Regions from separate parts of the Pseudoalteromonas sp. OANN1 genome, predicted to be linked through region 2. Evidence: predicted binding sites of a transcription regulator. Region 2 holds the regulator's gene; the other holds the start of a gene.
What was found. Region 2 encodes NrdR, which represses ribonucleotide reductase genes. Its sites were predicted from a motif close to AAACACNANATNTNGTGTTT; they were not measured.

Region 1: a site for NrdR is predicted at 1,774-1,793, ahead of nrdA (class 1a ribonucleoside-diphosphate reductase subunit alpha). Genes of this name have one in related genera too.

The regions. Positions count from the first base shown of each region.
Region 1 is NZ_JAMXSE010000022.1:45,062-48,207, reverse strand. Features, by position in the region: gene nrdA (class 1a ribonucleoside-diphosphate reductase subunit alpha) at 1-1,706, opposite strand, end outside; gene NH462_RS17130 (HAD-IA family hydrolase) at 2,062-2,709, opposite strand; gene ubiG (bifunctional 2-polyprenyl-6-hydroxyphenol methylase/3-demethylubiquinol 3-O-methyltransferase UbiG) at 2,706-3,146, opposite strand, start outside.
Region 2 is NZ_JAMXSE010000008.1:132,961-136,106, reverse strand. Features, by position in the region: gene NH462_RS09380 (riboflavin synthase) at 1-422, opposite strand, end outside; gene ribD (bifunctional diaminohydroxyphosphoribosylaminopyrimidine deaminase/5-amino-6-(5-phosphoribosylamino)uracil reductase RibD) at 424-1,536, opposite strand; gene nrdR (transcriptional regulator NrdR) at 1,533-1,982, opposite strand; gene glyA (serine hydroxymethyltransferase) at 2,068-3,146, opposite strand, start outside.

The DNA.
Region 1 (3,146 bases), on a different contig from region 2:
TTAAACTTAGGACAAGCGCCGCGCTCTTTTGCCAGTTCATTCGATGCTTTCATCAGATAGTATTGGATCGCTTCAAATGTTCTGTGTGTTAGGCCGTTAGCGCTACCGTCTGAGTACTTAACACCGTTCTTTGCAAGATAATAAGCAAAGTTAATCACACCGATACCCAGTGTACGGCGTCCCATCGTCGCATTGTACGCAGCAGGAACAGGGTAGTCTTGATAGTCTAATAGGTTATCAAGTGCGCGAACCGCCAGCTCTGCTAACTCTTCTAGCTCATCTAGAGACTTGATGGCACCTAAGTTAAATGCTGAAAGCGTACAAAGTGCAATTTCACCTTCAGGGTCATTTACATGGCTTAACGGCTTCGTTGGTAGTGCAATTTCAAGACATAGATTTGACTGGCGGATCGGTGCAACCTTAGAGTCAAACGGGCTGTGCGTATTACAGTGGTCAACGTTTTGTAGATAAATACGACCAGTGCTCGCACGCTCTTGTGCAAACATTGAGAATAATTCAATCGCTTTAATGCGTTTCTTACGAATAGACTCATCTTGCTCGTACTTAACATACAGTTCTTCGAATTTATCTTGATCTTCAAAGAATGCGTCGTAAAGACCTGGCACATCTGATGGACTAAATAGCGTGATATAGTCGTCTTTAATTAGGCGGCTATACATGGTTTTGTTGAACTGCACGCCATAATCTAAATGACGCACGCGGTTTTCTTCAACACCACGGTTATTTTTTAGTACTAATAGGTTTTCAACTTCAAGATGCCAAAGCGGGTAGAATAGGGTAGCTGCGCCACCACGCACACCGCCTTGAGAACAGCTTTTAACGGCAGTTTGGAAGTGCTTATAAAACGGTATACATCCTGTGTGGTACGCTTCACCATTTCTGATTGGGCTACCTAGTGCACGAATACGACCAGCGTTGATACCAATACCAGCACGCTGACTGACATATTTTACAATCGCAGAAGAAGTTGCGTTGATTGAATCTAGGCTATCGGCACATTCAATCAGTACGCATGAGCTAAACTGACGTGTCGGCGTACGAACACCCGCCATAATTGGCGTTGGTAATGAAATTTTGAATGTTGAAACCGCATCGTAGAATCGCTTAATGTAATCTAGACGCGTTTCTTTCGGGTAGTTTGCAAACAGGCTTGCAGCAACAAGAACATATAAGAACTGCGCACTTTCATAGATCTCGCCTGTTACGCGGTTTTGTACAAGGTACTTACCTTCCAACTGCTTAACGGCTGCATAGCTGAAGTTCATATCTCGGCTATGGTCGATGTAGCTATTTAGCTCATCAAACTCTGCTTTTGTGTAGTCAGTGAGAAGGTGCTGATCATAGCGCTTGTCTTCAACCAGCTTTACCACGTGGTCGTGTAAGTGCGGCGGCTCAAAACAGCCATAGGCTTTCTTACGCAAGTGGAAAATAGCCAAACGAGCGGCTAGATACTGATAATCTGGAGACTCTTTTGAGATCAGATCGGCTGCAGCTTTAATAATCGTTTCGTGGATATCACCAGTACGAATACCGTCATAAAACTGGATGTGTGACTTTAATTCAACCTGAGAAACTGAGACGTTATCTAGGCCTTCTGCCGCCCATGTAATGACACGATGGATCTTATCTAGATCTAACGGTTCTTTGCGACCGTTTCTTTTGCATACAGATAGCTGTTGGTTCATGTTATGTGCCTGTATTCCTTAGGAACGCGCTTTAGATATCGCACGAATATAAAATTGTTTAGCAAACCACCACTATATATGGTGCCCTAGTGGCTAGGGATCACAAGATAGTGGGGTTGACGTGAATTTGCAAGAGAACAACTCGGGCAGAATTGTGGATAAGTTTGGGATAATTTATTTATGTAAGTATCCACTAACCTATGACATTCCACTTATCTGCCCACAAAGAAAAATCAACAAAAAGATGATGCTTTTCAGCAAAAATAAAAAAAAATTCTAACTGATTTTTTTCTACACAAATTCGTATCTATTATAGCAAAAACACAATATATGGTGTTTTATTTTTTTATCGACACTAAATATGCGATAACGTGTCTAATGGGTTAGTAAGATAGAGATCCGCATACCAAGACTTAGCTTCAGCTTCAGATGGAATGAATCCCCACATTGCTGCGGCACTAATCATTTTTGCGGATTTTGCAGCAATAATGTCTCGTTCAGCATCGCCAACATAAATACACTGCTCTGGTGAAACCCCCAATTTTGACGCCACTAACAGTAAAGGCTCGGGATGAGGTTTGGCCACCGCCAGTGTATCTCCGCATACTACTGTCTCGATCTTTGCAAGTTCAGGGATCTGTTTTAGTAGCGGAAGTGTTAAAAACTCAGGCTTGTTTGTCATGATCCCAACCTGAATCTCTTTTTCTAGAAGTGCCGCTAATAACTCACCAATTTGCGCAAAGCATTGGGAATGTACTGATAAATTCTCCAGGTAGTAGTCGAGCACACCCTGATGTAAAACCTTAGTGTCGTAGTGCTTTAGTGACTCACCAAATCCTACCTGCAACATCGCTGCTACGCCGTTTGAAATCGCACTGCTATATGCCTGTTTGCCGACAGTAGGCATTTTATTAGCAGTTAAAACGTGGTTTAGTGCAGCGCCCAAATCATCACTGGTATCCAGCAAGGTGCCGTCTAAATCAAATAGTACCGCTTGGATCATGCCAGCTTCTCAAAGTGTAGAATATAGTTAACTGAAACGTCTTTAGTTAAGGTAAATGTTTTGCCGATAGGGTTGTAGTTAATCCCTGTCGCTGCTCTAACTTTGAGGTCGTACTTTTCAGCCCAATCAATTAAGGTCGAAGGGCGAATAAACTTATCATGCTCATGCGTGCCTTCAGGAACCATTTTAAGCAGTTTTTCTGCGGCGACGATAGCCAGTAAATATGCTTTTGTAGTTTTGTTTAAGGTAGAAAAAAATACATGACCACCAGGCTTAACTAGCTGTGCGACTGAACGAATAATGGATTCTGGGTCTGGCACGTGTTCTAGCATTTCCATGCAAGTTACTACATCGAATTCACTTTGGTGCATGGCTGCGAATTCTTCCGCTGGCACTTTTTGATAGTCTACGTTAACGCCGACCTCTAATGCGTGAAG
Region 2 (3,146 bases):
ATGGCAACCGAGCCTTTATACGGAATATACTTCATTAGCGATGATGGCGCGGCTAACCAATAGTCAGTCGCTCTGGCATTAGCGGTTATCTCAACCACTTCAGCAATACCATCCACATGACCTGACACCAAATGACCACCTAGGCGTGAAATCGGCTGCAGTGCCTTTTCAAGATTTACCTTTTGGCCTTGTTGGTACTCGGCAAAACGCGTCAAACTTAAGGTTTCGTTAGAAACATCGGCTTTGAAGCCATCATGAAACTTCTCAGTTACGGTCAGGCAGACCCCGTTAGTGGCAATGCTATCACCCAAGTTTACATCGCTCATATCAAGAGATGTCGTGGTCACACGAACAATTAAATCGCCGCCCTTGAGCTGCAATTGAGTTAATGTTCCTGTTGCTTCGATAATACCTGTAAACATTTTACTTCTCTTTAGTCGCGATAAGTTTGAGATCAGGCCCCACTTGGCAAACGTCGCCAAACACTAACTCTGGTATTTGCGACATGGCACTCAGTGGTGTGGTGTTAAACAGCCCTTTTCCAGCGCCAATTATTTTCGGTGCCAAATAGATGATATATTCATCAATTAGCCCTTGTTCATGCATTACCCCTGCAAGGGTGGCGCCAGCCTCAAGCCAAACATAATTACAGTGCTTTTCAGCCAGCTTGTTGAGCACGGCTTTTAGGTCGAGCTTACCGTTGATTTCAGGCACGACAATTTGCTCTACGAAATGAGGCCATTGCGCTGAATTATCAATAGTACGGCGAAAAATAATCACTGGAGATGCAATTTTAAATAGCGCAAGATCTGGTGTCAGACGATTTTGTGAGTCAATAATCGCACGTATCGGCTGGCGTAGCTCAGGTTGAGGATAATCGGTGTCTTGCAAAAACTCTTCACGAACATTGAGTCTGGCATTGTCTACCATAACCGTATCCGCTCCGGTCAAGACCACGCAGCTTTGCGCGCGGTGGCGCTGTACGTCTAAGCGCGCTGCCGCTGAGGTAATCCACTTGCTCTGGCCATTGGTTAATGCAGTTTTGCCATCAAGAGAAGCGGCAAGCTTACAGGTCACGAACGGCAACCCATACTCCATTCGCTTCAAGAAACCAGTATTTAGCGCCCTTGCTTGTGGCTCTAGCAAACCATAAGCCGTTTCAATTCCCGCGGCCTCTAACATTGCCAATCCACGCCCAGCAACTTGTGGGTTTGGATCAACCATAGCTGCAACCACTCTGCTGACGCCTGCGTCAATCAGACCTTTAGCACACGGCGGTGTTCTGCCATAGTGACTACATGGCTCAAGCGTTACATAGGCAGTTGCACCAGCGGCTTTAGCTCCAGCTTGCTTAAGCGCATGTACTTCAGCATGGCCTTCACCTGCTTTTAAGTGTGCGCCTTCGCCGACTATTTCACCGTCTTTTACGATCACACAGCCGACGTTTGGATTGGGTGTTGTGGTGTATTTACCGCGCTTTGCAAGCGTGATGGCGCGGCTCATGTAATCATGATCTTGCGCTGTGAACTGGCTCAATCCCCCAACCTCGCAATTTCCTCACCAAACTCACGAATATCTTCGAAAGAGCGATATACTGAAGCAAATCGCACATAAGCCACTTTATCGAGCTTTTTGAGGGCTTCCATAATACATTCGCCAATCATGTCGCTTGGTACTTCACGTTCGCCCGTACCACGAATTTGAGATTTAATCTGGTGTACCACTTCTTCTATTTGTTCTGTGCTGACGGGGCGCTTTTCCAGCGCTCGGTGCATGCCATTGAGTAACTTATCTTCATTGAAAGGCTCTCTGGTTCCATCTTGCTTTATTACGCGCGGCATTAAGAGCTCTGCACCTTCAAAAGTGGTAAAGCGTTCGTGGCATAAAATACACTCACGACGGCGACGGACTTGGTGGCCGGAAGCAACCAAACGTGAATCTATCACTTTGGTATCTTTGGCTGTACAGAATGGACAATGCATAGACGCTCTCGTTGACTCAAAAACAAAAAAGGCCGCTTGAATGCGGCCTTAATCATAACAAAAAACTGCTTTTTTGTGAGCGAAATTATGCGTAAACAGGTAATTTAGCGCAAATTGCTTTTACTTTTTCTTTCACTTGTGCCTGTACAGACTCATCATTGATGTTGTCTAGTACGTCACAGATCCAGCCAGCAAGCTCTTTCGACTCAGCCTCTTTAAAGCCACGGCGAGTGATCGCAGGAGAACCGATACGTAGACCAGAAGTAACGAACGGTGAACGTGGATCGTTTGGTACAGAGTTTTTGTTTACTGTGATATTTGCACGGCCAAGCGCTGCATCCGCATCTTTACCTGTGATGTCTTTATCAATCAGGTCAAGTAGGAATAGGTGGTTTTCAGTTTTGCCAGAAACCACTTTATAACCACGCTCCTGAAGTACCGCAACCATAGCTTGTGCATTTTTAACCACTTGCTCTTGGTATGACTTGAACTCTGGTTGTAGTGCTTCTTTGAAGGCAACCGCTTTCGCAGCGATAACGTGACATAGAGGACCACCTTGGCCACCAGGGAATACAGCAGAGTTTAGCTTTTTGTAGATTTCTTCATCATCACAAGCAGAGATGATAAGACCACCACGAGGACCCGCTAGCGTTTTGTGCGTTGTTGTTGTTACAACGTGTGCATGAGGCACTGGGCTTGGGTAAATACCAGCAGCAACTAGACCGGCAACGTGCGCCATATCTACAAGTAGGTAAGCACCTACTTTATCAGCGATTTCGCGGAACTTAGCCCAGTCAACGATACCTGAATACGCAGAGAAACCACCGATGATCATTTTTGGCTTGTGCTCAAGTGCTAACGCTTCAACTTGCGCGTAATCGATTTCACCAGTTTCTTCGTTTAGACCGTACTGAATAGCATTGTACGTTTTACCAGAGAAGTTTACGTGTGAACCGTGCGTTAAGTGACCACCGTGAGCAAGGCTCATACCTAGCACAGTGTCATGTGGCTGAAGTAGCGCTTGGAATACCGCCGCGTTTGCTTGTGAGCCAGCGTGAGGCTGAACGTTTGCGTAAGTCGAACCAAATAGCGCATTGGCACGGTCAATCGCGAGTTGCTCAACCACATCAACGTGCTCACAACCACCGTAATAACGCTTACCTG